2 linked regions of the Prochlorococcus marinus str. MIT 0919 genome follow. The protein of the gene in region 2 interacts with the protein of the main gene of each other region in a pairwise test. Links are inferred from orthologs where the notes say so. Each region holds a gene or a part of one and is shown on either strand. Other genes may lie near its edges.

Region 1 (15,571 bases), 1.0 Mb from region 2 along the record:
TTTCAACTTAATGACTAGGGTTAGGTCACCCCGAGAAGTATTGGTAGTAGGCCATCCTTTACCTTTTAATCTCAAACTTTGCCCTGGCAAAATGTTTGAAGGGATAGTTAATTCAGTTTCACCATCCGGGGTCATTACATTAATTGTTCCACCCAGTAAACATTCATCCAAAGCAAGAGGCAATTCGGCGAAAAGCTGATGATTACCTTGAAACTTCCAAACTGGATGTTCTTCAACTTCAATATTTATATAGAGATCACCCCGTCTCCCCATGCCTGGTTGAAAATTCCCTTTACCTTTCACTCTTAGTTTTGCACCATTCGCTATTCCCTTCGGAATCTTTATCTGTATTACCTCCTGGTCTACTGAAAACTTTCGTTGTGAACCTTGGAAAGCTTCTAAGAAAGAAATCTTTAGTAAAACTTCTGCATCTAAGTTTATAGGTTTTCTTGGTATAGGTTGTGGAAACTTATCATCACTAGGAACCCCACTAGCAAAACCAAATCTGCCTAAGAGGTCATTGATAAACTCATCGAAATTTCCATATTTTCCAAAATCGATATCAAGCCCAGATCTTGCATTATTGCTAAAAGTAGATTGGTTCCAATATTTACCAAACTGCTCATATCGCTTCCTCTTAAGAGGATCTGAAAGCACTTCATAGGCTTCATTGATTTCTTTAAATTTTGCCTCAGCTTGCGAATCACCTTGATTTAAATCTGGGTGATACTTTCTAGCAAGTTTGCGAAAAGCACTCTTAACCTCATTGCTACTAGCATTTTGATCGATGCCAAGAATATGAAAATAATCTCGATAACCTCCAACTTTCATAAAAGTATTTGACCTAAAAGCACTAATTGCATTAGGTTTCCCAGCTGAGTTCCTAACTTGGCGTAAATCCTAATGTAGGGAAGCCCGAACGAAAAGTACCTGAAAGATTTAGGCTGTATGGAACAAGATCCCCCACGGAGTCTTCAATTGAAATTAATTAACGGTTTTCACCTAAATAATATTAGAGGTGACATCCTTGGTGGCATCACAGCTGCTGTAGTTGCATTGCCATTAGCACTAGCCTTTGGCAACGCTGCTCTTGGGCCTGGTGGGGCAATATATGGGCTGTATGGTGCTGTTGTAGTAGGTTTTTTAGCTGCATTATTTGGGGGTACGCCAGCGCAAGTAAGTGGTCCTACAGGGCCAATGAGCGTAACAGTGGCTGGAGTAGTGGCAAGCCTTGCAGCAGTGGGCGTTCCAAGAGACCTATCTGCAGAACAAATTTTGCCCCTTGTAATGGCAGCAGTAGTTATTGGAGGTTTCTTTCAAATATTATTTGGAATTTTTAAACTTGGTAAATATATAACTCTTGTCCCTTACTCAGTTGTTTCAGGCTTTATGTCTGGAATAGGTGTAATTATTATTGCATTACAAATTGGACCTCTTCTGGGAATAAGCACTAGAGGAGGAGTAATTGAATCACTTGCAACTGTAATCAATAATTTTGAGCCGAATGGAGCTGCAATAGGAGTTGCAGTAATGACTCTGGGCATTGTTTTTCTTACTCCAAGAAAAATAAGTCAATGGATCCCTTCTCCTCTTTTGGCTTTATTAATAGTTACACCTATTTCAATTTTCTTTTTTGGCAATACAGCGATAGATCGAATTGGTGATATACCAAAAGGTATTCCTTCTTTAAGTGTCCCAAGCTTTAACCAATATTTACCAATTATTTTTAAAGCAGGTCTAGTACTTGCAGTACTTGGTGCGATTGACTCTCTTCTTACGTCTCTTGTAGCAGATAACATTTCACAAACACGTCACAATTCTGATAGAGAGCTGATTGGGCAAGGTATTGGGAATGCTATAGCTGGTCTTTTCTCAGGTTTACCCGGTGCAGGTGCAACCATGAGAACAGTAATTAATGTTAAGTCTGGAGGAACGACCCCCTTATCAGGGATGGTTCATTCAATAGTGCTTTTAATTGTTTTAATTGGTGCGGGGCCTCTGGCAGAACAAATCCCCACAGCGCTTCTCGCGGGAATTCTCATAAAAGTTGGTCTAGATATTATCGACTGGGGCTTCTTACGCAGAGCTCACCTTCTCTCTCTTAAAACTGCCACGGTAATGTATGGCGTTCTTCTGATGACAGTCTTTTGGGATTTGATTTGGGCAGTCTTAGTTGGTGTTTTCGTTGCCAATATGCTCACGATTGACTCAATCACTCAAACGCAATTGGAAGGCATGGATGCTGATAACCCTCTTAATTCTCAAGAAGAAGATCTACCATCCTTACCTGAAGAAGAGCAAGATTTATTATCTCGCTGTTCTGGTGAAGTAATGTTATTTAGGCTTAAAGGACCTTTAAGTTTTGGAGCTGCTAAAGGAATAAGCGAAAGAATGATGCTTGTAAGAAACTATAAAGTTCTAATTCTTGATATCACTGATGTACCTAGACTTGGGGTAACTGCTACTTTAGCTATTGAAGATATGATTCAAGAAGCAAAAGTAAATTCTAGGAAAGCTTATGTAGCAGGAGCTACTGGAAAAGTGAAAGAAAGGCTATCTAAGTTTGGCATAGATCAGATAGTTACCAGCAGGAAAGAAGCACTTCAAGCTGCATTAAATGAAATTAAAAAATAAACAGTACTATCTAAAAATAAAATCGCTCAGAAGTATACCCTTTAAATAAAATCAAGCAAAAAGCCTATGGAGACAAATTTAGTTCTGCAAAATGTATTAGCACCTCCAGTATTATTTTTCTTTCTGGGGATCATTGCGGTCGTTGTACGTTCAGACCTGGAAATACCTGCTCCCCTTCCAAAACTATTTTCTTTATATTTATTATTAGCTATTGGTTTCAAAGGTGGCTTAGAGCTTGAAAAAAGTGGCTTTGGAGGACAAGTTTTACCAACTGTTCTGACTGCAATAATTATGTCTTTAACAATACCTTTGGTTTGTTTTGTAATCTTAAGATTAAAATTTGATGTCTTTAATTCTGCAGCTATTGCATCTGCTTACGGTTCAATAAGTGCAGTTACCTTTATAACAGCAGAAAGTTTCTTAGAAAGCCAAGGGATTCCCTTTGATGGTTTTATGGTTGCAGCTCTTGCCTTAATGGAGTCCCCAGCGATAATTGTAGGTCTATTGCTTGTCAAATTATATGCACCTAAAAAAAGGCCTAATGCAAGAGAAATGAAGTGGACTGCAATTTTGCATGAATCAATGCTAAATGGATCCGTTTATTTACTTTTAGGAAGTCTTTTTATTGGCTTTTTAACTGCAGCACATAACCCTATCGGTGTTGAAAAAATGCAGCCATTCACAGGTAAATTATTTTATGGAGCGGAATGTTTCTTTTTATTAGATATGGGTATTGTTGCTGCTCAAAGACTTCCTAGCCTAAAAAAAGCAGGTCCATTTTTAATTTTTTTCGCAGTAATTATACCTTTACTCAATGCATTCATAGGTATATGGGTGGCCAAAGCCTTATATCTTGGTCCTGGCAATGCACTTTTATTTGCTGTTCTTTGTGCAAGTGCCTCTTACTTAGCTGTTCCAGCAGCCATGCGAATGACTGTCCCAGAAGCCAAGGCAAGTTATTACATTTCAACGACATTAGGATTAACTTTCCCTTTCAACATAGTTATAGGAATACCTTTATATATGGGATTAGTTAACAAAATTATTCCATCCATAGGATAAATAAATGAAACGTTTGGATTTGATCTTTAGTGAAAGAGAACTAGATGCAATTTTAAAGGCACTAGAAGAAGCGGAAGTGCCTGGTTATACAGTTATGAAGCATGCAACAGGAAAAGGTCCTCAAACTGTTGTTTCAGAAGACATGGAGTTTACTGGCTTAGGAGCCAATGCTCATGTCATAGTTTTTTGCGAAATAGAAATAATCAACAACATAAAAGAAAATATTCAATCAATACTGAACTATTACGGTGGAGTTGCTTATATTTCCGAAGCTATAGAAATGTAGTTTATGAATGAACCCAATCAACTCTGATTGATTTACGACTATTTAAAAATCTATCAATAGCCATTGCCGCAATACATCCATCTGACGCTGCTACTACTGCTTGCTTGAAAGGAGTATTACGAATATCGCCTATAGCCCAAACACCTTCAGAGGTAGTAGACATGAAATCATCAACAACAACTCCTCCATCTTCTTTTAAAGCTATTTGACCACCCAAGAAATCAGTGATTGGCTTGGAACCACTCATATAGACAAATACACCTTCAAGAGCTAATGACTGATGTGACTCCTGAGTGCGATTTTTCACGAGAATGCCTGTCACTCCTGCATCACCCCCTTCTATTTGCATCAACCTTGTCCTACTCCAATGTTTAACATTAGGTTCTTGAATTAAATTTTGAGCATCTAAATCATCCTCTTTAGGGTCATTAGAGGTGATCCAATGAACAGTGGAAGCAAATTTAGTAAGGACATTCGCTTCTTCTATGGCTTCTTTATTCACGCCAACTACTGCAACTTCTCGCCCTTTGTAAAAAGCACCATCGCAGGTAGCACAGTAACTCACTCCTCTGCCTAAGAAATCAGCCTCTCCCTTAAAAGAAGCTGGTCTTCCCATTGCACCACTAGCTAACACAAGAGCCTTTGCCTTGAAAGTACCTTCAGGAGTGAAAACAGTTTTGAGATCTCCAGTTACATCTATACCAAAAACCTGGGCTCTACGATAATCAGTCCCATACTGAATTGCTTGGTCACGCATTAAAGTCAATAAATCATCTCCACTGATATCTGTTGGCACTCCAGGGTAGTTGGCTATTTGATGAGTAATAGCCAAAGCACCAACAGAGGGGTTTTTATCAAGAATTATTGTCTTTAAATCAGCCCTGGAAGAATATAAAGCGCAGCTACATCCAGCAGGCCCTCCGCCAACTATGACAACATCAGCTTCAATAGTTTCCAAAACGCTTGTTTCTCCTTGAATTGTTTATCTTCCTATATAAGAGGAAATATTGACCTGCGATTAAAAGGAATCGTCAGGTCTACCTTTTAAGAGCATGAACTCTATTTAGTTAATTATGGATGGCATTGTGAAAAGAATGCACCCGATTAATAGAATTAGTAAAGACTCTGAGAATAAATTTTATGGGCAAAAGCAAGTAACAGCAATGCATTTATGTAAAATCCAAAGAATTGCAGAATTATGAATATAAACAAAAACTTTAAAAAAATTGCTCAATTCTGGATAATCCCGTTTGGAACAGGAGCTTTTATTGCCATTGGGTATATAACGTCCAAAAAGATATTTGTCCCTTTTTTAGAAGGGAGTCAAACCCAATCGCGCACTTCTGTTTCGAGCAATGAAATAAATCAGCATGGGGCAATAGACAAAAATTTAAATCGAATGCCACAGAGAACAACTAAACAGTCAGAAACCACTTTAAAAATTGAAGGCCTTCGACAGCCCCTACAGCCTGCACAGGCCTCTAAAACACTTGGCAAGTCTAAGCCCACTCAACTGAACAATGGGAGTAAAAAAGAGGGATTTTTCAAAGCTCTATCTAGTGAAAATATAAATGATTTAGAATTGATAGAAAATCCCCAACAAGACAAACCAAACCCCTTAATAGAAAACAAGTTTAAAATTGTTGATGAAGTATTAGAAAGAAAAAATCAACCTTTCAAAAAACTTTTTGAGTCCCTTCCAGACCCATAATCATCAAAACTCTAATTCGTTAACTTTATGAATTAAGCTATGAGTTCATCTGAAAACCTTATTAAAGCAACCCTTAATCGACTAACTGTTCGCATAGGGAAGGAAATTCTTAACCAAGCATCTGAAATAGCTCTAAAAGCTAAAGATGCTCCAGACCGTCTTAAAGAAGAATGGAATCTCTTAAAGAATGAAATCATCAACGAAGCAACTCGTCTTGATCAAGAAGGTAATGAAGAAGATAAGGGAACAACAAATTCATCAATATTCAACGAAGATTGTAAAAAAGATCCAGATATGAAAATTGAACAGTTGAGAAGAAAAATTTCACAGCTAACAAGAAATTTTGAGGGCATAGATTGAAAACCATCAAGCAATTAAAAAAAGCTATTCGCAGAAATATTCGTGCAATAAATATATGGCAATCAGTCTTACTGCTGATTATCTTTCTTTGGTGGGATAATCAAGAATGGTCTTACTTAGGAGGTTTTAGTAAACTAAAACAAAATTCTAGGCAGGCAAAAAGAGCACGCTGGTTAACAAAAGAACTACTCAAACTTGGCTCCGCATTTATAAAACTAGGACAATTACTATCGGCACGTCCAGATGTATTACCAAAAGGTTGGATAATTGAATTGGCTTCTCTTCAAGATAATGTTCCACCATTTAATTTTCAAATAGCCCAAGAAATTCTTGAATATGAATTAGGTCCAAGATGCAAAGAAATCATTGACATAGAAGAAATACCTTTAGGAGCTGCATCACTAGCTCAAGTACATAAGGGACATCTGAAAAGTGGAAGAGAAGTTGTCTTTAAAATTCAACGTCCTGGATTAGAAACATTTTTCAGACTAGACCTTGAAGTAATGCAGTCAGTTGCATCATTACTTCAAAAAAAGAAATCTTGGAGTCAAGGAAGAGATTGGGTTGGCATGGCAAAAGAATGCCAAAAAGTATTACTCCGAGAACTAGATTTTCGAAAAGAAGCTGAGTTTGCTGCACGGTTTAGACAACAATTTCTCGACGATCCAAAAATTCAAATACCTGGTGTCATATGGGAGCTAACTACACAAAAAATTATATGTTTAGACTATCTCCCTGGGATTAAAGTTAATGATCAAAAAACATTAGCTAAAAAAGGAATCAACCCATCAAATATCGCTGAAATTGGAGCCTCTAGTTATTTAAAGCAACTAATTGAATTCGGTTTTTTTCATGCAGATCCACACCCTGGGAATCTTGCAATCAGTCCAGAGGGATGCCTTATCTATTACGACTTTGGAATGATGGGGATGGTCTCTGAGCGACTTAGAAGCAAGCTTGGTTCTATGGTGAGAGCTGCGGCTATAAAAGATTCATCAGGATTGGTTTTAGAATTACAAGAAGCAGGCCTAATTGCTAAAGGGATTGATATTGGCCCTGTCAGACGACTAGTGAGGGTAATGCTAGACGAAATGCTTACTCCTCCATTTTCCCCAAATGTAATAGATAAACTTTCAGGAGATCTTTACGAATTGGTTTACGGCAAACCTTTTAGATTGCCAGTAGAATTAATTTTTGTTATTAGAGCACTTTCAACATTTGAGGGTGTTGGCAGGACTCTTGATCCTAGCTTTAATTTAATTTCAATAGCAAAGCCATACCTCTTGTCAATTATGAGCTCACAAAATTCCAATCCTAATGATCTAATTAATGAGATTGGTCGCCAAGTAGGAGAACTAGGCAGTAAAGCAGTCGCTCTGCCAAAACGATTAGATGAAAGTCTTGAACGATTAGAACAAGGTGATCTTCAATTACAAATAAGGCTAGGTGAATCTGATAGACAACTACGCAGAATGATAAGTGCTCAACAATCAATGTCTCAATCAATCTTGATAGGTTGTCTTGGTATTGCTGCAGCACTTTTAGGATCTAGCAAACAGCCTGTTTTCTCTCTCTTGCCACTACTATTTGCGCTACCAGTTTCAATGGGTTGGATCAAGTTACAGCTAAAAATGAGACGAGACGAACGAGTAGAAAGACTGAAAACAGAAAGAAAAGTACAATAATTAAACCAACAAGAATTACCCTTTACAAACTTCTACCTCTAGGACCTAAACCGACCGTGCCAGCATAAACAGCCTGAGCACCTAGCTCATCTTCAATACGAAGCAATTGATTATATTTAGCGACTCTCTCGCTCCTACTTAATGATCCTGTTTTAATTTGTCCTGCCTTCACAGCAACTGAAAGGTCTGCAATAGTTGTATCTTCAGTTTCACCACTTCTATGACTAATGACACTTGTATATCCTGAGCGAGTAGCAAGTTCTATTGCTTGCAAGGTTTCAGTGAGAGAACCAATTTGATTGACTTTAATCAATATCGAATTAGCAATCTTTTCATCTATACCTCTTTTTAAACGAGAAGTATTAGTTACAAATAAATCATCCCCAACAAGTTGGACTTTATTGCCCAATTCATTTGTTAATAATTCCCAACCCAACCAATCATCTTCAGCCAGCCCATCTTCGATTGAAACAATTGGGTAAGAACCTACAAGTGCGATTAACTCCTTAACCATTGCATCACTAGCAAAGGTTTTACCACCATAAGAATATTTTCCTTCTTGATAAAATTCTGTACTGGCAACATCCAAGGCTAAAGAAACTTCTTTTCCAGGAGAAAATCCCGCTTTCTCAATTGCTGTAACTAATAAATCTCCAGCCGCATGATTGCTTTTTAAATCAGGAGCAAAACCCCCTTCATCACCAACAGCCGTAGATAAACCATTATCAGAAAGAAGTGTCTTCAGGGTATGAAAGACTTCTGCTCCCATCTGAAGAGCTTCTCTAAAGCTACTTGCACCGTGAGGAACAAGCATAAACTCTTGGAAATCGAGATTATTAGCGGCATGTGCCCCACCATTAATGACATTCATTAATGGGACTGGCAAAAGAGAAGCCATTGGTCCCCCTAAATACCTATAAAGGGGAATTCCCAAAGCATTTGCTGCTGACCTTGCAGTTGCCATACTTGCCGCCAGTATGGCATTTGCTCCAAGATTAGATTTATTTTCTGTTCCATCCAATTCAATCATCAAACCATCTACAGCAGCTTGATCTATCGCAGACAAGCCGCAAATTGCTGGTGCTATGCGCTCTTCAATATTCTCAACCACTTTTAAAACACCTTTGCCCATATACCGTCTTCCTCCATCTCTTAATTCATGGGCTTCATACGCACCAGTACTAGCTCCACTAGGCACAATTGCTCTTCCTATAGCTCCTCCCTCTAATATGACCTCTGCCTCAACAGTAGGGTTACCTCTAGAGTCAAGAACCTCTCTAGCCAAAACAGTATCTATAACTAGATCAAGAGAATCAATCACGTTGCCTAAGAGTAGTTGTTTTAAATCTTTGGAGGTGCTGGTCAATTTCTTTCTGCTTTTAGTAGTTTTGGTACTTGAAAAGCCTGTAAGAAACTATTTTACCTAGCAGAATAAAGATAAGTTATTAAAAACATATCACCTGACATGAGGATGCTCCACACGATGCTTCGAGTAGGCAATCTAGAAAAATCACTAAGTTTTTATACAGAGGTTTTAGGGATGAAGCTTCTTCGGCAAAAAGACTACCCCTCAGGCAGATTCACCCTGGCTTTTGTAGGGTACGGAGTAGAGGAGGAAAATACTGTGATAGAGCTTACTCACAACTGGGATATTCCTAATTACGAAATTGGCAATGGTTATGGTCACATAGCGTTAGGCGTAGAAAATATCTTTGAGACTTGCGAATCACTCAGGAAAAGTGGTGGAAATATTGTCAGAGAACCTGGACCGATGAAACATGGAAACACATTAATTGCTTTTATTGAAGATCCTGATGGCTACAAAATTGAATTAATTGAAAAGAGTTCCAAAAATTGAATACCTGACTAAAGGTTTTTTATACAAGCTATAATCCAAGTCACAATGAAAAAAAGTCTTACCCATAACCCTGAACTATTTAGCCAGAATTCATGGGGCTTATTACTAGAAAGCGAAAAAGAAGCCAGTCGCTGGAGGCATGAATACCTCGATGTTGAACATGTTCTTTTCGTACTGTTTACCGACCAACAATTCAAAAATAATATTCAAGCTTTATCAATTAACCATAATGAATTTTTAGATAATCTTGAGGAATTTCTTTCTCGCAATGCATCATCAAGTAATAATCAACTTTTTATTGGTGAGGATTTAGAAGAATTACTAGACCAAGCTGAGATTTTCAGAAGTCGCTGGGGTTCAAAACTAATCGAAATCTCTCATCTAATTATGGCTATAGGTCGAGATAAGCGGATTGGAGCTGAATTATTTGAAGAAGCTGGTCTACCTAGTGAAATCATAGAAAGTGAGTTAAGGCGATTACCTATACAAGGTAATATTCCAAATGTTAAGTATGAAAATAAATCAAACACCTCGCAATCAGTCAGTCAAGTCACAAATTCAAGTCAAAGGAAAGCTAGGGAGTTCGTTAATGAAAATTCTATAGAAAAAATAAGCTCTTTAAGCAAAGAAGAAGCAAACGAACCACTCAATCCATTAACAGAATTTGGTAAAGATTTAACTCTTGCAGCCTTAAATAAAGAACTTGACCCAGTTATAGGTAGAGATGAAGAAATCCAATTAGTCATTAAAGTATTATCTCGTAGAGGTAAGAATAACCCTGTCTTAATTGGTGCACCTGGTGTTGGGAAAACAGCTGTTGCTGAGCTTCTATCACAAAAAATAGTTAGCAATGAAGTACCTGATTCCATAAGAGGATTGAAGTTAATATCACTAGATTTAGGTGCGCTAATTGCAGGTACGAAATTTCGAGGTCAATTTGAAGAAAGGCTAAGGTCAGTTCTTGAGAGAGCTAGCAAACCTGAAGAAGGAGTTATTTTATTTATTGATGAATTACATACAATTTTAAGCACAGATAGATCAAGTGCAGATGCAGGTAGTCTTCTTAAACCTGCTCTTGCGAGTGGGAAACTAAGATGTATTGGTGCAACAACACCTGAAAATTTTCGTAGAACAATTGATAAAGATCAAGCACTAAATAGGAGGTTCCAACAAGTTCTAATTAAAGAACCAAGTATTGATCTTAGTGTAGAGATATTGAGAGGTATTAAGGGAAAATATGAAATACATCATGGTGTCAGCATTACTGATGAATCATTAATTACAGCAAATAGATTAGCAAATAGATATATAAGTGATCGCTGCCTTCCAGATAAAGCTATCGATTTAATTGATGAAGCAGCGGCACAAATAAAATTAGAAGTGAATTCAAAGCCGAAAATTTTAAAAGAAGAGGAACTTAAATTAGAAAATTTAAGTTCAAAACTAATAAATGCTGAAGAGCAAGGATTAGAAGAAAAGGTTCAACAAATACAAAATGAAATAGAAATATCTGAAAGAATATGTATCGAATTATCAAATCAATGGAAAGAAGAAAAAAGTAAATTTGACGAGCTTAAAAATTTAATTAATCAAGATAACTCGTTAAATCATGAAATAGAAGAGGCAGAGAATGAAGGGGATCTTGAAACAGTAGCTAGGCTCAAATATGATGATAAGCATTACTTACAAGAAGAAATAGCAAACTTAGAAGCAGAGCTGGAAATATTGAATAATGATAAAAAATCAATCTTGCGAAATAGAGTAGAGCCTAATGATATTGCAGATGTTGTAGCTCGCTGGACAGGGATACCTGTAAATAAAGTATTAGCAGGTGAGAAGCAAAAACTTTTAACTTTAGAAATAGAGTTAGCAAGTAAAGTTATTGGACAATCAGAAGCTGTTAAAGCAGTTAGTGAAGCCATAAAACGAGCCAGAGCAGGAATGAAAGATAGTTTTAGGCCTATTGGATCCTTTCTTTTCCTAGGCCCCACAGGTGTAGGCAAAACGGAACTGGCAAAAGCCCTAGCATCATCATTGTTTGACGAAGAAGAAGCATTAATAAGGCTTGATATGAGTGAATTCATGGAAAGGAATGCAGTTGCAAGACTTCTAGGTGCTCCTCCTGGATATGTTGGCTATGAAGAAGGTGGCCAACTTACAGAGGCTGTGAGGCGTAAACCATATTCAGTTTTACTTTTAGATGAAATAGAGAAAGGACACCCAGATGTATTCAATATTCTGCTTCAAGTCCTAGATGATGGACGATTAACTGATTCTCAGGGAAGAACCGTCGACTTTCGTCACACTGTAATCGTAATGACAAGCAACCTTGCTAGTAGAAAAATTCTAGAAAATACACTTCACAGAACTGATCCTTCTGATAATGAAAACAACCCGATAAAAGATCTCAGCGAAGACATTGATCAAGCACTAAGAAAACAATTTCGTCCAGAATTTCTGAACCGAATAGATGAAATAATTTGCTTTAGCCCCCTCTCCCTAGATGGTCTAAAACAAATTGTAAAACTTCAACTTAATGAATTAACGAAATTACTCTCTGAACAAGATTTAGAACTTCGTATAGATAATTCAACAATCGAAACACTTGCAAGTGAAGGTTATGAGCCAGAGTATGGCGCTAGGCCTTTAAGAAGAATTCTTCGCAGAAGAGTTGAAAATCCTCTTGCTACAAAATTATTAGAAGACAAATTTGTTGGATTAAATGCAGTAAGGATAAAAACCGCAACAGACAAATCTGAACCCCTAATATTTGTTGGAGAGGACTAAAATAGTCATTATCGATTAATCTAAACTAGTAAAGGGACTTTGCAATTCAGAGCTATTTCACAAGATTCAGCCTGAGACTTCTAACAGTGACAAGCACAACTTCTAACGAAACCCCAAATTCGGTTTCTCAACCATCGAATGAAGATCCTTCTCCCAAAAAAGGTTTTCTGGCCACAACTATTGACGAACTTAAATTAGTAGTTTGGCCGAGTCGCCAACAACTATTTAGCGAGTCAATAGCTGTAATATTAATGGTAACCCTATCTGCCGCAGCAATTGCAGCAGTAAGTCGTTTCTTTGGTTGGGGTGCCTCTCACATATTTCGTTGAAACATGAATTTCAACACCCTTATTACCCTTTATCGATTTATTTAAACAACGTGTCAGAGTTTGATTCCAACCCTCCAGAAAGATCTCAAATAATGGATTTACCCTCTCAAAACAAATTGGAAGACAGTGCTTCTATTGCGAAAACAACAATAGCCAGATGGTATGCCGTTCAAGTCGCTTCCAGTTGCGAGAAAAAAGTCAAAGCAACTCTTGAACAAAGAGCTGTAACTCTAGGTGTAAGCAATAGAATCCTTGAAATAGAAATTCCTCAAACTCCAGCGGTTAAATTAAAAAAAGATGGATCTAGGCAATCCACGGAAGAAAAAGTTTTTCCCGGTTATGTACTGGTCAGGATGATTCTTGATGAGGACACAATGATGGCAGTTCGAAGCACACCTAACGTTATTAATTTTGTTGGAGCTGAAGATCGTCGACCTACTGGCAGAGGAAGAGGGCATATAAAGCCAAGGCCATTAAGTCGCGAAGAAGTAAACAGAATCTTTAAACGAGCCTCTGAGAAGAAAGCGGTAGTGAAACTTGATTTATCAGAAGGCGACCAAATCCTAGTTACTGGAGGACCTTTTAAGGATTTCCAAGGAGAAGTTATTGAAGTATCTGGGGAAAGGAACAAATTAAAAGCACTCCTTTCTATCTTCGGGAGAGAAACTCCTGTTGAGCTTGAATTCTCACAAATAAGCAAACAGAACTAAAAACTTAATTGCTTAGTAGTAATTTATTAGGCCTTTAAGGAAGTAAGTTTGCAAAAGCCTTAAACACTTTCCTTTAACTAAGAATCCAATTTATTGACGATGGCAAAGAAAATTGTAGCTGTGATCAAGTTGGCCCTCCAGGCTGGCAAAGCAAACCCTGCACCTCCAGTAGGTCCTGCATTAGGACAACATGGTGTAAACATCATGGCCTTTTGCAAAGAGTACAACGCTAGGACTCAAGACAAAGCAGGGTTTGTAATCCCCGTAGAGATCTCTGTTTTTGAAGATCGAAGTTTTACTTTCATAACAAAAACCCCACCCGCAGCTGTCCTAATTACCAAGGCAGCAGGTATAGATAAGGGCTCTGGCGAGTCAGCAAAAGGTCAAGCAGGTACTATTAAACGTAGTCAACTTGAAGAAATCGCTAAAACTAAATTGCCAGACCTCAATTGCAATAGCATCGAGTCAGCAATGAAAGTCATAGAAGGAACAGCCAGAAATATGGGTGTTTCAATTACTGACTAATAGATCTCTTTCAATTTGACCAAGAAAACCTTATAGGGGGAGACAATCTTTGTCGGCTGAACCCCAAAAAGCCTTATGAAAAAACTTTCAAAAAGAATGACTAGTTTGTCCTCAAAAGTTGAGGACAAAGTCTACGAACCAATTGAAGGAATCAAACTGGTTAAAGAAACTGCAACAGCAAAATTTGATGAAACAATAGAAGCACATATTCGCTTGGGGATTGATCCCAAGTACACAGACCAGCAGATAAGAACCACTGTTGCACTTCCACAAGGAACAGGACAAACTATCAAGATTGCTGTGATCGCAAGAGGAGAAAAAGTTGCCGAAGCACAAACTGCTGGGGCGGATATATCAGGCGAAGAAGATTTAGTAGAAGCTATTAATAAAGGAGAAATGAACTTCGATCTTCTTATTGCTACACCTGACATGATGCCTAAGGTTGCAAAACTTGGAAGAGTACTTGGACCAAGAGGGCTAATGCCTAATCCTAAAGCGGGGACAGTTACAACTGACATTGCAGGAGCAATTAAAGAGTTTAAAGCTGGAAAACTTGAATTCAGAGCTGATCGAGCTGGAATTATCCATGTACGTTTTGGTAAGGCCAGTTTTTCAGAAGAAGCTTTGCTTGAGAACCTCAAAACTCTTCAAGAAACTATCGATAGAAATAAGCCAAGTGGAGCAAAAGGCCGTTTTTGGAAAAGTCTTTATATAACTTCCACCATGGGACCTTCTGTAGAAATAGACATCACGGCTTTACAAGATATTTCACAAGACTAATTACAATTTGATATTATTCTAATAACTTGACTTAACAGTCAAAGGGCATGCGCCCGGCCAAAGACAGCAGGTAAGAGAACTGTGCAATATTTGCACAACTCCTTTAAACCCTGCCGAGGTAAACGCAACGATTTTTCTAATTGGATTGATCAATAGCGGCCTCGTCTCTATATCGAGATAAATTCGCCCGCATGTCAGCTTTTCCCCCTGATTCGATCCAATTACCATGGGCCGCACCCTGGAGAGCAAAAAACAAATAGTCGAGGAGATCAAAGGTCTTCTAGATCAATCTGAAATGGCTCTTGTCCTTGATTACCAAGGTTTATCCATCAAAGAAATGTCTGATCTGCGAGCTCGTTTAGAGGCAAGCAGTGGTGTATGCAAGGTAACTAAAAACACCTTGATGCGAAAGGCAATAGATGGTAATGATTCTTGGGCAAGCCTTGAGTCATTACTAACTGGCACCAATGCATTCGTTCTGGTTAAGGGCGATGTAGGTGGTGCCGTGAAAGCTGTTCAAGCTTTTCAGAAAGATACCAAAAAGTCCGAAACAAAGGGAGGACTTTTTGAAGGGAAACTCTTATCTCAAGAAGAACTTAAAGCAATTGCCAACCTCCCTTCCAAGGAAGCATTAATTGCGCAAATTGCTGGAGCAATAAATTCTATAGCTACGCAAGTAGCTGTTGGAATCAATGAAGTTCCTTCTGGACTTGCAAGATCTCTCAAACAACATTCTGAAAATGGTGATAATTAATTTCACCTATCTTCTATAACTTTCTCTAAATAATTCTTCAATCCAAAACCATGTCTTCAAAAACCGACGAAATTCTCGAATCTCTCAAAG
Region 2 (15,539 bases):
TCAAGGAGATGTAGGGAGCGGAAAAACAGTTGTTGCAATATCGGCTCTATTACATGCAGTAGAAGCTGGGTGGCAGGGAGCTTTTATGGCACCAACAGAAGTTCTAGCAAATCAACATTACAGAAATCTCTGCAAATGGCTTCCACAATTGCATGTAACCGTGGAGTTGCTTACTGGTTCAACAACTATTGCGCGCCGCAGGAATATTTTGAATGATCTTTCATCTGGCTCTCTTAAAATCATAGTAGGCACACATGCATTAATAGAGGATAATGTTTCTTTTGCTCGTTTGGGTTTAGTTGTTGTTGATGAGCAGCATCGTTTTGGGGTCAATCAAAGAAATATGTTACTGAATAAGGGCCTTCAGCCTCATTTGCTTACCATGACGGCAACTCCTATACCAAGGACTTTAGCCCTTTCAATTCATGGAGATTTGGATGTAAGCCAAATAGATGAATTGCCTCCCGGAAGAACGCAAATTAAGACCACATTATTCTTTAATAGTCAACGTAAACGTATTTATAGTTTAATTAGGGATCATGTCTCGAGTGGGCAACAAGTTTATTTTGTTCTTCCACTTGTTGAGGAATCAGAAAAAGTTGATTTAAGATCTGCAGTTAATGTATTTCATGACTTAAATGAGAAAATCTTCCCTGAATTTAGCGTTGGTTTGTTGCATGGCAGAATGAAAAGCCATGAAAAGGACTCTGCAATAAGAAATTTTTTATCAGGAGAGCTAAATATCCTTGTATCTACAACTGTTATTGAAGTAGGTGTAGACGTTTCAAATGCCACGTTAATGATAATCGATAATGCAGATCGATTTGGGTTATCCCAACTTCATCAATTACGTGGCCGAGTAGGCAGAGGAGCTAAGTCATCAGAATGTGCTCTTGTTGATTCAGGAAAGAATCCAATGTCAATTAAAAAATTAGAACATTTAGTTGCAACTAACGATGGATTTCAGATATCTGAAATAGACCTAAGCTTAAGGGGGCCAGGACAATTTCTGGGTACCAAACAATCGGGTCTTCCTGATTTTGCGTTGGCTAATTTGATTAATGATTCAGCAGTATTAGAACTTGCAAGAAAAGAAGCTTTGTCAGTTTTGGAGGATGATCCTAATCTTTCTAGAAATAAATTCCTTTCTATGATGCTTGATGCACATCTGCAAAGGTTTGTAGGCCAAATGAAATTGAATTAATAATTTTCCACAATGTTGAGTCTCAATCAAGACACGTTGTACAAGAAAAGCGCTTGAATGTATTATTGGTCACAATGTTTTTAGTGAAATTGTAATATTTATTTTTTTTTAATATTAGAATTCCTTTGACTACTATTTTATGAGCCCTGTTACTGCAGGCTTTTATGGGGGTAATAACATTAACTAATGTGTAAAATTGTCAATCCTTATTTTTCGCGAACAATATCTGAATTTCACTTGTAAAATTATTAAAATCTTAATCAGTCCTTTTTCACGAGATTAGTTTTGTGGAAAACACACCCCTGGCTGTGGAAAGTCACCTTGTATTGGGTGTAAATTCGTGACTCGACCTTGGAATCATATACCTATCTCTCCGTCTGATGACCCTTTGGTAGAGCTTCCTGGTACCATTCTTCGACTTGAGCCACATCCCTATTTTGCTCTTGGTGCTCCTTATGGAGGAACACTTCACCCTTGGTTTCTAAGATCAAGGGTAGTCACCAAATTAATAAACGCTCAGAAATTTCTTTCCGAGAAAAAATTTTCTTCTTATAAGTTGGGTATTTTTGATGCTTGGAGGCCCATTCGTGTACAAGAGTTTATGGTTGACTTCGTAATTAAAGATCAATGTCTTAAGAAGGGGATTGAATTTTCACCCCTTAACCCAACTACAGATTATCTCAATGTCATAGATGAGGTTAAGCAGTTTTGGGCTCAGCCGAGTACAAATCCATTAACTCCTCCACCTCATAGCACTGGAGCAGCTGTGGACCTAACACTAGTAACACACGATCAAATACTTGTTGATATGGGCGGGGATATCGATGCCTTAGGTGATATCTCACACCCTCAATATTATGCGAGTCATCGAGACATGCAAACATCTTCTAAAGCTATTTTATTTCATTCAAGAAGAAATCTTTTGCGGGACATTATGCTTGAATCTGGCTTTGTACAGCATCCTAAGGAATGGTGGCATTTTAGTTATGGAGATCAACTCTGGGCTTGGGAATCAAGTTCGCCTTGCGCTTTATATGGTGCTTATGAATTAACAGACAGTAGGCCTTGAATTCTTTGCTCACCTATTTGAATCAGATGGTCGCCAAAACTGATATTTGCCTTTGAGTTTTTCCAACTAATTAATAAAGGAGTTATTGTTTCTTCTAAGGACGACAATGTCATTTTTTGTAAAAATGGTTTTGCTAATCTTTCAAGGTTTGGACTGCCTCCAAGCCATAGTTGATATTGATCTGCACCACTACCAACCAATGCTAACTCTGCCATATATGGTCTAGAGCAACCATTTGGACAACCAGTCATTCTAATAAGGATTGTTTTATTAATTCCTATTTCCTTAAGAAGAACTTTCATTCTTTGAAGAATATCTGGCAAAGCTCTTTCGGCTTCTGTTATTGCTAGCCCGCATAGGGGAAGTGCCGGACAAGCTAACGCATGCCTTGATATTGCTTCAGGCGATTCAGGACTACTAATCCCTATTCTACGAAGATCATCTTTAATGGATTTAATTTGAAATTTCCCAATGTTGCAAAGGAGAAGATCTTGGTTGGGTGTAAGACGGATTTCTAATTGGTACTTATTAATAATTTCTTTTAAACCCTTTTTAATCTCTCCGCTTATCCTTCCTGATAAAAGAGGTATGCCGACAAAAGCTTGGTTTTTAGACTGGCTATGCCAGCCAAGGTAGTCTTTCAGCTCAGCTTTTTTTTCTTTCTTTAATGTATGAATTGTATATTTAAAATATTCCGCCTTAAGTTTCTGTATAAACCAGTCTATTCCTTTGTCGTGGATTAGGTATTTCATCCTAGAGTGCTTTCTAAGTTTTCTGTCTCCATAGTCTCTTTGCAAGGCGAGTATTGATTGTACTAATTCAAATATACGGTCACCTTCTATGTAACCAAGCGGCTTGGCAGTTTGAGCAAATGTCTGTTCATTGTTATGTGTACGTCCCATGCCGCCACCAACATAGACGTTACAACCCTTTAACCTCTGCTTGTCATCAGTAAATACCACTATGCCTATGTCTTGTGTTAATAGATCAACAGAATTGTCACCAGGTACAGTAACTGCACATTTAAATTTTCGGGGTAGATATGTTGCTCCATATAGAGGTTCTTTTTCATCTCCGCTATATAATTGCCCTTTGAATTGTTTTTTTCTCATTTCTATTACTTTTTCTGAGGGAGCTATTTTATAACTCAAATCTCCATCAGCCCAAAGCTCAAGATAGGTGTGTTCTGCTTTGCTAGGACTCAGTAGATCAGCAATGTCATTAGCCAGCTTTCTTGCAGCTGGATAGCCATCTTTGATAAATGGAGCCGCAGGAGCCATTACATTCCTATTTATGTCGCCACAGGCAGCAAGGGTTGAACCCATGGATTTAACAATTGTATTTATGACGGTTTTTAGGTTTTCTTTTCTAATTCCATGCATTTGAAAAGCTTGCCTAGTTGTGACCCTAAGGGTTTGATTCCCAAGTTCTTCAGAAAGACTGTCTAGAGCACAGAATAATTTTGCCGATATCAATCCTCCTGGGCATCTAAGTCGTAGCATCATTTGCCAGTCTCTACCTTTCTCTTTACTTCGATTCTCCCTGTGATCCTGTTGATAACTGCCGTGAAACTTTAATAGCTGTACCGCATCATTTGTAAAATGGTTAGAGTCATTTCTTAATTCTGTATACAGAGGTTCTCGCAAGTAATCACTATCAGCCTTAAATTGCTCGAACTTTGACCGATCCTGGCCATTTGCAATACAAGGTGACAGAGGACCATCATCCATATCAGCTGATTTTTGGATTCTTTTTGTCACGAATTAGCTTTTTGGCTATCTAGCTACATCAATAATACTTTTTTAACTCGTTATTCAATAAAGTGTGATATCTATCTAATCTTTTGTTTGTGTCCTCACTATTGCTGGAGATCGGAACAGAGGAATTACCGGCAGATTTCGCTCGACTTGTGATTCCACAGCTAGAACAGATGGTTGCTACTGATTTTAAGTTAAAAAAATTGGATTATGGATCAATCACCTGCTCAAGTAGCCCAAGAAGAATATCGGTTTTAGTTGAGGGTTTGCCACCTAAGGCACCTGATTTCATTGATCAGAGGAAAGGACCACCCGCAGCTAATGCTTATAAAGATGGCCAGCCCACTTCTGCTGCAATAGGTTTTGCGAAAAGATATGGTGTATTGCCCGAGAACCTTTTGATCAAAAAGACCTCAAAGGGTGATTTTGTATTTGCAGAAATTTTAGAAGTTGGTTTAACAACTCAGGATCTATTAGTCGAACTAATACCTAAATGGATTGACGATTTACAGGGTAAAAGGTTTATGCGATGGGGTGTAGGAAGTCTTCGCTTCTCTAGGCCTATAAGATGGCTTGTATGTTTACTTGATAAAAGCATTCTCCCAATTGAACTTTCAAATATTGACCCTAAAATTAAGTCCAGTAATATTACTCGAGGTCATAGATTATTCAATCAGGCTATAACCATCGCAGAGCCAAAAAAGTATATTAACTTGTTAAAGGATTCAGGTGTAATCATTAACCGAAAAGATAGGTTAAATCTTATTAAATCATTGGTTGAAAAAGAATCACTTAGCCTTAAGGCTTATCCTGATCTGCCAGAGAACTTATTAGAAGAGCTAACAGATATAGTTGAATCACCTTTCTTAATTAAAGGCCAATTTAACAGCTCGTTTCTTGAACTTCCCCCTGAGGTCCTTATTAATGTTATGCAAGTTCATCAGAGATATATTCCTTTATATTCATCAAATGAGGAAAAAGATCCATTACTTTTGAACTCGAAAAATACATTAGAATCAAGTTTCTTTTGTATTTCCAATGGACTTCAAGACTCTTCAGAAAATATTACGAATGGTAATCAAAGAGTTCTAATAGCAAGATTTTCAGATGCTAAATTCTTTATAGATATTGATTTAGCTATAAAAAGTAAACAAAGAAGGGAAAAACTTTCAAATGTAGCTTTTGCAGAAGGCCTAGGAACCTTACTTAATCGCGTTGAACGTATAGAATGGATAGCATCTAAATTATCTAATTTTATAGGTATTTCTTCTTCGGAAGCATCTCATTTAAATAAAGCAGCCTATTACTCAAAACATGATCTTGTTAGTCAAATTGTTAGTGAATTCCCCGAATTACAAGGAGTAATAGGGGGTAAATACCTTCTTTTTGAAGGAGAGGATAGAAAAGTTGCTCTAGCAGTTTATGAACACTATTTACCGAAAGGTGCAGGAGACTTCTTACCTAGTTCCTTGATAGGTTCTTTATTAGCAATTTCAGATAAAATGGAAATTTTACTCAGTATTTTTGCTAAAGGCGAAAGACCTACAGGATCTTCTGATCCATATGCTTTACGTAGAGCAGCTAATGGTATCTTGCAAATTATTTGGGACAAAGATTTACAGTTTGATTTTGCTACTTTTATAGACCAAGCATCCACCTATTGGCAGTCTCTTTTCCCAGCATTTAATATTAGCAACTCTCGATTATCTCTAGAAATAAAGCATTTTTTCCAATCTAGGATTGTTAGTTTGTTGGAGGAAATGTCTTTTGACTATGACTTAGTGCAGGCTGTTTCTGGTAAATCACTTAAAATTGATACTTTATTAACAGATTTAACTGAAATATCTAATAAGGCAAATCTTTTAGTTGAGATGAGAGCCTCCGGAAGGCTTTCTAGCCTCCATTCAGTCGTTACACGAGCATCAAGACTTGCGGCAAAAGGAAATCTAGACTTGGAGGTCTTGTCTTCAGAAAATATTGTAAATCCTCAATTATTTGAGAAACAATCCGAGGTCAAATTATTTGAATTATTAAACAAGATTGAACCTATTGTTAAATCTTCCGATAGAGATAGGCATAGGCTTTTAGCTGAATGTCTTGAATCTGGTAATGAAACATTGGCCAATTTCTTCGACGGTCCAGAAAGTGTGATGGTAATGGTAGAAGATAAGAAAATACGAGATAATCGTTTAAATTTATTATCTATATTACGTAATCAAGCATTTACTATCGCTGATTTTGATTTGATAAAAGCTTAGAAAATTTACTTAAGCTGCTCATTTTTAACTTTAATTCCACCCTTAATAGTACTTACAGCAAGCATCTTTTTGACTTCATCGTCCTCCCTTACAGCACTTGGAACTGGTTGATATGATTTTGGAGCCAAAGCTCTACCTCTAAGAACTGAACCAAGCGTAAGGAAAGTCAATTTTAATTGTTGCCAAGGCTTCATAGCTACAACTGTTTTGTATAAATAACTATCAAAAGTAAGTCTTTGAACATCCATGTCATCACACATTTCTACAAATGCTTCCCTAGCACCATCATTTGAATAGAATATGTTTTGAAGTATTTCTAAAACCTTATAAGTCGCACCATATTTTTTATCCCATTTCTTTATATATTGCTTGAGTTGTTGTTCTGAAGGAACTTTTTCTCCTTTATTGCTCGCCACAACAATTTCCTCTGCACACATTCGACCACTTTTCGCAGCAAAATATATTCCTTCTCCTGAACTCTTAGTTACATATCCAGCGGCATCTCCTACTAATGCCATTCTTCCGACTACTCTTCTTGGCCTTGGATGTTCAGGAATAGGATGAGCCTCAACCTTAATTACTTCGCCATTTACTAACCTTTTCTTTGCTCTGTTCCTCACACCTTCTTGAAGACTTTTTATCAATGATTGGTTCTTCTGCATAGTGCCAGTTCCCACAGCTACGTGATCATATTTAGGAAATACCCATCCATAAAAATCCGGAGAAACATCTGTACCTACATACATCTCGGCCAAATCTTCGTAATAGCCCATTTCCTTTTGAGGAAGTTTAATTCTTTCTTGGAACGCAATAGCGACGTTATAGTCGCCGGCATCCATTGCTTTTGCTACACGGCTGTTAGCACCATCAGCTCCAACTATTAGATCAACTTCAAGGGTTTTTGTTTCTCCTGTAGATTCACCGCTTTCAAAATCTGAGTATGTAAGTTTATAAGGACCTTGCCTATTATTTCCAGTCTCTATTTTTGTTACCAGTCCATTAACTAATTTTGCACCTAGCTCCGCTGCTCGCTCTCTCATAAATGCGTCCATTACTTCTCTCCTGCACATACCTATATATTCATTCTCGGTCTTTCCATATACCTTATCAAGACTAATATCAACCTCTCGATTAGAGGGTGAAATCATCCTCATATTTCTTACCTTTCTGTCAATTATCGAGTCAGGTAAATCAAATTCAGAAACCATGCAAAGAGGAATAGCACCACCGCATGGTTTTGCGTTATCCAATTTTCGTTCGAATAACCACGTATTTATTCCTGCTTTTGCAAGAACTTCTGCTGCACAGGAGCCACTTGGCCCCCCTCCGATAACTGCTACGCGCAACATCTTTTTAAATTAAACTTGATATCTTTCTAAAAACTTACATCTATATACCTTTTCTCGTCTCAACTAATGTGCAAGACCGTTACGATCGAAACATGAATTTTAAGTTATTTTGTGAGTCGGGCAGATACAGCTCGTAATAAATCCAGTGATGAGATACCTCTCGCGCTTAGGTCTAGGCCAGTCAGGCCTAATAGAGCTGTTTATAAAAAATTTCTATTGATTGCTCTTTCTTCAATTGGTTTGTTTTCTTTTTTGTGGATATCCAATTTCTTATCAATTAGAGATGTTTTTTATAAACAAATAGCAGTTAAATCATTGAATGATGAGCGTTTGCTTGGGCATTACCCTTACCCAGAAGCTTTAAAGAAGGATCTTGTTGAAGTTTATCCAGGCTTAGAAGTCCATAAAGATACATATTTTGCTCTAGATAGAATGAGATCAGCTGCGTCTAGAGATGGAATCAAATTGGTTCTATTAAGTGGTTTTAGATCTGTTGACTTGCAAAGATCAATATTTTATGAAAACAAGTCTTTAAGAAATCAGATCGCAATTGAACGAGCTAGAGTTTCTGCTCCTCCAGGCTATTCAGAGCACAGTACTGGATATGCAATAGACCTAGGGGATGGTACAAGAAGGGATACCGATTTTGAAGTTTCATTCGAGGCAACACCAGCATTTCGTTGGCTTAAGGCCAATGCTGCTAAATATCACTTTATACTTTCTTTCCCTAAGGGAAATAGCCAGAAAGTTAGTTATGAACCTTGGCATTGGAGATTTGAGGGCACAGTTGAGGCTCTTGAACAATTTAAAAGGACCAATCAAGAGTTATTACGTCAAAGCTCAAAATATTGAAAATGACTTTTTTAGTAAATGTACTCACTTTGAGATATTGTTTCGGCACTTGTTACTGCTTTATTTTTGGGACGGCGTTTATTAAATGAATTCTGATAGACCATCAATTCGCAATATTGCAATAATTGCTCATGTTGATCATGGCAAGACGACTCTTGTAGACGCTCTTCTCTCTCAATCAGGTATCTTTCGAGATAATGAGTCTGTACCAACCTGTGTCATGGACTCTAACGATCTTGAACGAGAGAGAGGCATCACAATACTTTCTAAAAATACAGCTATCACTTTCAAGGAAACCCGTATAAACATTGTAGATACTCCTGGCCACGCAGACTTTGGTGGAGAAGTAGAACGTGTTCTTGGGATGGTAGATGGTTGCTTGTTAATTGTTGATGCGAATGAAGGCCCCATGCCACAAACTCGTTTTGTTTTGAAGAAAGCACTAGAGAATGGACTCAGGCCCATTGTTTTTGTTAATAAGATTGACAGAGCACGAGTCGACCCTGAAATCGCTGTTGACAAGGTTTTAGACCTTTTTATTGAATTAGGAGCAGACGATGATCAATGTGACTTTCCTTATCTATTTGGAAGTGGTCTAGGAGGTTTTGCAAAGCCTGATATGAAAACTAAAAGTGAAAATATGATGCCATTATTTGATTCTATTATTAGACATGTACCACCTCCAATTGGAGATAAGGACAAACCTCTCCAGCTTCAGATAACTACATTAGATTACTCAGATTTCCTTGGAAGAATTATTATTGGGAGAGTGCATAATGGTTTTATTCGTAGTGGCCAAAAAGCATCTCTTATCAAAGAGGATGGCACAATAAAACAAGGTAAGATATCAAAATTATTAGGATTTGAAGGCTTACAAAGAATTGAGAAGACAGAGGCTTATGCAGGAGATATTGTCGCTGTAGCAGGTTTTGATGATGTAAATATTGGAGAGACTATTGCTTGCCCAGATGAACCAAATGCTCTTCCTTTAATTAAAGTCGATGAACCAACTCTTCAAATGACATTTGTTGTAAACGATTCACCTTTTGCTGGGAAAGAAGGTAAATTTGTTACCAGTCGTCAATTAAGAGAAAGATTATATAAGGAATTACTTACAAATGTAGCTTTGCGCGTAGAGGATACTGATACCCCAGATTCTTTTTCAGTAAGTGGCAGAGGCGAACTACATCTTGGAATTTTGATAGAAACAATGAGAAGAGAAGGTTACGAGTTTCAGGTCTCCCAGCCTCAAGTTATTTTCAGGGATATCGATGATATAACTTGTGAGCCCTATGAGACACTTGTTCTTGATATCCCAGAGGAATCGGTTGGTATTTGCATTGAGAAACTAGGTACTAGAAAAGGAGAAATGCAAAATATGTTTAACAGTAATGATGGCAGAACTCAGCTAGAGTTTCTTGTTCCTTCAAGGGGCCTAATTGGCTTTAGAGGAGAGTTTATTAGGGCTACAAGAGGAGAGGGAATAATGAGTCATTCTTTTTTCGAATATCGTCGAATGATGGGTGAATTTGATTCACGTAGGAATGGTGTTTTAATTTCGTTTGAGGAGGGTGTTTCTACTTTTTATGCTCTTAAGAATGCAGAAGATAGAGGTCAGTTTTTTATTAAGCCAGGCACTAAAGTATATAAAGGCATGATCATAGGTGAGAATAATAGACCTCAGGATCTAGAACTAAATATTTGTAAAACCAAACAACTTACTAACATGCGATCATCTGGTGCCGAAGAATTAGATACTTTACAGTCCCCTATAGAGATGAACCTAGAAAGAGCTTTGGAATATATTGGACCACAAGAAATGTTGGAAGTTACGCCAGAGTCAATCAGGCTAAGGAAAGTATCAACCAAGAAAAAATAAAATGAATGTATACAATCCTCTATTTAACGAGGAAAATATTTTACAAGATACACGATTTGCTGAAGCAATTAATCTATTTAATTCTGGTGAGTGGTACTTAGCCCATGACTTGTTCGAGGAGATTTGGCATGAAACAAATGGATTGCCAAGAATAACCATTCAGGGAATTCTTCAAATTGCAGTAGCTCAAGTTCACTTGGAAAGCAATAATATCAAGGGAGCTATGATCCTTTATGGTGAGGGCTTGGGAAGATTGAAAAGACCAGATTCGCCACATTTAGGGTTAAATATTAAAAATTTATGTGAGATAGTTGAACTTAGGTTGCATAGTCTTCAACATCAAAACAATGTAAAGGAATTGGCAGTTCCAGTAATTATTAAAAATATCTACTAGTCTTAAAAACGCGAAGATATAGTTTTTATTTTAATAATAAATTACTTGCTATATGTATATCTGGTGAAGTAGTTTAGAAGAATGAGTCTGCAACTAAAAAAAATAACCTTATCTATTTCAGGTAGAAAGGTAGTAAATAATATTTCTTTAGACGTTCTTCCAGGAGAAGTGGTTGGTCTTTTAGGCCCTAATGGAGCCGGGAAAACTACAACATTTAATTTAATCATTGGATTGCTTAGCCCAGATATTGGCGGTGTTTTCCTTGAACATCAGCAAATTACAAACCTTTCCATGCCCCACAGGGCTCGTTTAGGTGTTGGATATTTACCTCAGGAATCAAGTGTGTTTAGGCAGCTAACTGTTCAGCAAAATCTAGATATAGCTCTGGCTCAAGGATCTACATCTCACTCTCACTCTCGTATACGCCGAGAAAGAATTGTAGATGAATTTAATTTAAGCTCTTTTATTCAAAGACGGGGTTATCAACTTTCAGGCGGTGAACGTAGAAGATGCGAAGTCGCAAGGGCTTTAGCGTTAGGTCAATCAGGTCCTAAGTATCTACTCCTTGATGAACCTTTTGCAGGTGTTGATCCTATGGCGGTAGTTGATTTACAGGGACTTATTCAAAAACTTAAATCTAGGGGTATGGGCATACTTATAACTGATCATAATGTACGAGAAACTTTAGCTATTACGGACAGGTCTTATATATTAAGTGACGGCAAAATTTTAGCCTCAGGCTCATCATATGAAGTAGCTAATAACCCTTTGGTCAAGACTCATTATTTAGGTAAAGATTTTAAATTATAATTTCTAATTACATGAAACCTTTAACTCTAACAATATCTTTCCTACGGTCATTTGTGAGGAAATGGCGGCAGATACCACTCCTAGATAGGTGGCTTTTAAGTGAATTATTCCCTCCTCTATTTTTTGCTATCTCCGCATTCACAGTGGTTTCTCTGTCTGTCGGTGTCATGTTCGATCTTGTTAGACAGATTGTTGAATCTGGGTTGCCATTTAATATTGCATTAAGAGTTTTTCTTTTGAGAATACCGGGATTTATGGTTCTTTCTTTCCCGATGGCTGTTCTTATGGCTACTTTGCTTGCCTATAGTAGATTGTCATCTAATAGTGAATTAAAAGCGCTTAGAAGTATTGGTATATCTACTACAAGAATGATAGCACCTGCGATGGTACTTGCTTTATTAATTACATCTTTAACCTTTATATTTAACAATAGTATTGTTCCACGTTCGAATCGAGCATCAGAATATATACTTCAAAATTCTCTTGGTAAAGCTATCTCAACCCAGATAGGCGAAGATATTATTTTTTCAAAGAAAGGTCGTGTTGAAGGATTTGATGAAGATAAAGGAAGGAAGACGCTTACGCATTTATTTTATGCTGGTAAAATTGATAAGAAACAAATATTAAATTTAACGCTTTTAGATTTTTCTAAAAAAGGATATACGCAAATGATAGTTGCTGAAAAGGCATTATGGAATGAGTCGCAAGATTTTTGGGAATTTTTTGATGGGATGATTTTAACTCTGTCTCCTAATGGAAATTCTACTACTACTAAATTTGAGAGTTATTCTTATCCCCTTGGTACTGGGCCCATAAATATAGGTTCTATCCCAAAGGATGCAAATGATATGACCGTTGCAGAAGCTTTACAGGCTGAACAACTTTATATAAAAAGTGGAAATATTAAAGAAGCGCGAAGAATGAAAGTAAGAATTCAAGAGAAATTTACCTTGCCCATGGCTTGTATTGTTTTCGCTTTGATTGGTTCTTCTCTTGGTGCAAAGCCAAATACCTCAACAAGTAGAAGCCAAGGTTTTGGTTTGAGTGTTGTCTTAATACTTTTTTATTATGTTTTGAGCTTTACTTTTAGTTCTTTTGGAGTAAGTGGTGCTGTAAACCCTGTCATTTCAGCATGGGCTCCAGTTTTTATATCGCTTCTTAGTGGAGCCTATTTATTAAAACAAGCTAATTAAAGCCATTCATAATAGAATAAGAACATATTTAACAATAATGACTATCCCTTTTATCACTAGTTTCGATGATCCTTCATTAATTCTTGGTTTTATATCCTTTTTATTTATATTATTTGCCTTGCCTTTCGCGTTTTGGGGCATTGCTTCTAACCGTACATCGTCCTTTGTGAAAGTATTTATAGCCATCTCTAATCTTACTCTCGCTTCTCAATTAACTTTAAGGTGGCTTCAATCTGGTCATTTCCCTGTAAGTAATTTATATGAATCACTATGCTTTTTAACATGGACCTCTACATTACTCCAACTGTTAATAGAAAGAAACTATAACTCTCCCGTTATTCCAGCACTTTTCACGCCATTTTCCTTATTGACTATCTCATTTGCTAGCTTTGCCCTTCCAGAGCAATTACAACTTACAGGAAATTTAGTTCCAGCTTTAAGATCTAGTTGGCTAGTTATGCATGTAACAGTAATTATGTGTAGCTACGCTGCTTTAATGCTTGGCTCTCTTCTTTCCTTGGCTGTTTTATTCACCAATGTTTCAGAAGAGCTTCAGATTCGAGGCAGCTCAATAGGCATTGGTGGATTCAAAACCAACTTCTCTAATTTAACAAAACCTCTTGTCGAAAACTCTTCTAAATTATTCTCAGATGCTGAGTATTTAGATAATTTGAGTTATAGGATTATAACTTTAGGTTTTTTACTTTTAACTTTCGGTCTAATTAGTGGTGCTGTTTGGGCTAACGAAGCTTGGGGTACTTGGTGGAGTTGGGACCCTAAGGAAACATGGGCTTTGATCTCCTGGTTAGTGTATGCAGCTTATTTACATGCGCGAATAACAAAAGGTTGGCAAGGTAGAAAGCCAGCCTTAATAGCTTTGTTCGGCTTATTTGTAGTAATTATATGTTATCTAGGAGTGAATTTATTAGGAATCGGCTTGCATAGTTATGGTTGGTTTTTATCTTGATTACTTTTCAAATTAATTTATTAATTTTTCGAAAGTACATTCCCTGATTGTGCATCAATCGCTACCTTCCGCAGTTCATCACAACCTTCTTTTAAAGATGGATATGCAAACATACCGCTACCAGCTATGAAACAATTAGCTCCTGCACCTGCGCATTGAGATATTGTCCAATCTGCTTTAATTCCTCCATCTACCTCTATATCTACATCTAATGATCTGCTTGTAATAATATTTCTCAACTCACTTATTTTTTCTAGCATTGTTGGAATGTAAGCTTGGCCACCAAAACCTGGATTAACTGTCATTACAAGAACATGATCGACCATATCTAAAATATTTTTGACCATTTCAACAGGTGTATGAGGGTTTAACGCTACAGAAGGTGATCCTCCAAGTTGTCTAATTTTACCAAGGATCCTATGGAGATGAACATTTGCTTCTACATGGGCAATTACAACACCAGGTTCACCGTTGGGACCTTTTGTAGCATTTACGTATGCTTCAAGCATCGTTTCGCAGTTGTATTGACTAACCATTAGTTGAGTTTCGAAAGGTACATTGCAGTATTTTCTGCAGGCAGCAATCATTTCGGGGCCAAAAGTTAGATTTGGTACAAAATTTCCGTCCATTACATCAAACTGAATTCTGTCTACGCCTGCATTCTCTAGGTCTTTTACGCACTGGCCCATATTGGCCCAATCAGCTGGTAGTACAGACGGAATTATCTGTACAGGCCTATGTGGGTGAGAACCGATGGATGTGTTTGAAGAGGTCATTATTTTTATGATTGGATGTCAGAGATTCTATTGATTCATTGATCATTTCAAAGAGTTATTCCTTCCACTGATAAAGTTGTCCCCGCTCGACCAATAATTCAGGTAAACGGAAATTTCTATTGATTGGTTTTTTTACTAATCACAAGAATCCATCCTTTCTGGCCTAGCTCTAAATTTCCCCCAACTTTTGTTTCCAGTGGATCGCACTCTAATTCAAGAAATTCTCGAGGTTGTAGAACAGGCAGCAATAGCTTCTGCTCAGTTAACAGGCTTAGGCAAAAAAGACGAAGCTGATGCTGCAGCCGTTGAGGCAATGCGAAAGCGCATGGGTCAAATTGAAATGCAAGGGAGAATAGTTATAGGAGAAGGAGAAAGAGATGAAGCTCCTATGCTCTATATAGGCGAAGAAGTAGGAACAGGCTCTGGTCCAGGTGTGGATTTTGCCGTCGATCCTTGTGAAGGGACAAACCTTTGCGCTAATAACCAAAGAGGGTCAATGGCAGTTCTTGCTGCATCTGATAAAGGTGGCCTCTTTAATGCTCCTGATTTTTATATGAAGAAACTTGCTGCTCCTCCTGCAGCTAAAGGGAAGGTTGATATTCGTAATTCTGCTACTGAAAACATTCGTATACTTTCTGAATGTTTGGGCTTATCCGCTGATCAGTTGACAATTGTTGTTATGGATAGAGCTAGGCACAAAGAATTAATTTCTGAAATTCGTTCCACTGGAGCTAAAGTTCAGCCTATTTCTGATGGAGATGTTCAGGCAGCTATTGCTTGTGGCTTTGCAGGTACCGGCACTCACTGTCTAATGGGTATCGGGGCAGCTCCTGAAGGTGTTATATCAGCGGCAGCGATGAGGGCTCTTGGCGGACATTTCCAAGGACAGCTTGTCTATGACCCAGCAATTGCAATGACTTCTGAATGGGCTGACTATACAAAGGAGGGTAATATCCAACGTTTAAATGAAATGGGTATTACAGATATTGACAAGATTTATGAAGCAGAAGAACTTGCTTCCGGGAATAACG

Evidence for each region.
Region 1: the proteins of rpe (region 2) and eno interact in binary tests that used the Escherichia coli proteins (3 or more experiments, as listed by UniProt). The link is inferred for Prochlorococcus marinus str. MIT 0919 from one-to-one orthologs.

The regions. Positions count from the first base shown.
Region 1 is NZ_CP114779.1:1,396,252-1,411,822, reverse strand. Bases 6,911-9,821 are described here. They hold eno (phosphopyruvate hydratase), read right to left. Parts: upstream 9,060-9,821; coding sequence 7,761-9,059; downstream 6,911-7,760. Other genes in these bases: O5635_RS07635 (ATP-dependent Clp protease ATP-binding subunit), read left to right, coding at 9,642-9,821; gloA (lactoylglutathione lyase), read left to right, coding at 9,204-9,596; O5635_RS07650 (ABC1 kinase family protein), read left to right, coding at 6,911-7,738. Outside these bases: O5635_RS07685 (DnaJ C-terminal domain-containing protein), read right to left, coding at 1-831; O5635_RS07680 (SulP family inorganic anion transporter), read left to right, coding at 979-2,634; O5635_RS07675 (sodium-dependent bicarbonate transport family permease), read left to right, coding at 2,701-3,696; O5635_RS07670 (P-II family nitrogen regulator), read left to right, coding at 3,701-3,982; O5635_RS07665 (NAD(P)/FAD-dependent oxidoreductase), read right to left, coding at 3,984-4,940; O5635_RS07660 (hypothetical protein), read left to right, coding at 5,181-5,693; O5635_RS07655 (hypothetical protein), read left to right, coding at 5,733-6,053; more of O5635_RS07650, read left to right, coding at 6,050-6,910; more of O5635_RS07635, read left to right, coding at 9,822-12,383; preprotein translocase subunit SecE, read left to right, coding at 12,470-12,712; transcription termination/antitermination protein NusG, read left to right, coding at 12,805-13,422; rplK (50S ribosomal protein L11), read left to right, coding at 13,522-13,947; rplA (50S ribosomal protein L1), read left to right, coding at 14,023-14,727; rplJ (50S ribosomal protein L10), read left to right, coding at 14,954-15,481; rplL (50S ribosomal protein L7/L12), read left to right, coding at 15,532-15,571. UniProt on the Escherichia coli protein: Catalyzes the reversible conversion of 2-phosphoglycerate (2-PG) into phosphoenolpyruvate (PEP). It is essential for the degradation of carbohydrates via glycolysis.
Region 2 is NZ_CP114779.1:369,365-384,903, reverse strand. The notes cover bases 12,631-15,509. They hold rpe (ribulose-phosphate 3-epimerase), read right to left. Parts: upstream 14,509-15,509; coding sequence 13,753-14,508; downstream 12,631-13,752. Other genes in these bases: glpX (class II fructose-bisphosphatase), read left to right, coding at 14,705-15,509; ccsB (c-type cytochrome biogenesis protein CcsB), read left to right, coding at 12,803-13,732; O5635_RS02215 (LptF/LptG family permease), read left to right, coding at 12,631-12,765. Also shown: ATP-dependent DNA helicase RecG, read left to right, coding at 1-1,204; O5635_RS02255 (M15 family metallopeptidase), read left to right, coding at 1,545-2,273; O5635_RS02250 (NADPH-dependent assimilatory sulfite reductase hemoprotein subunit), read right to left, coding at 2,246-4,003; glyS (glycine--tRNA ligase subunit beta), read left to right, coding at 4,123-6,288; chlP (geranylgeranyl reductase), read right to left, coding at 6,294-7,637; O5635_RS02235 (M15 family metallopeptidase), read left to right, coding at 7,749-8,489; translational GTPase TypA, read left to right, coding at 8,575-10,368; O5635_RS02225 (DUF309 domain-containing protein), read left to right, coding at 10,370-10,762; lptB (LPS export ABC transporter ATP-binding protein), read left to right, coding at 10,844-11,572; more of O5635_RS02215, read left to right, coding at 11,584-12,630; more of glpX, read left to right, coding at 15,510-15,539. UniProt on the Escherichia coli protein: Catalyzes the reversible epimerization of D-ribulose 5-phosphate to D-xylulose 5-phosphate.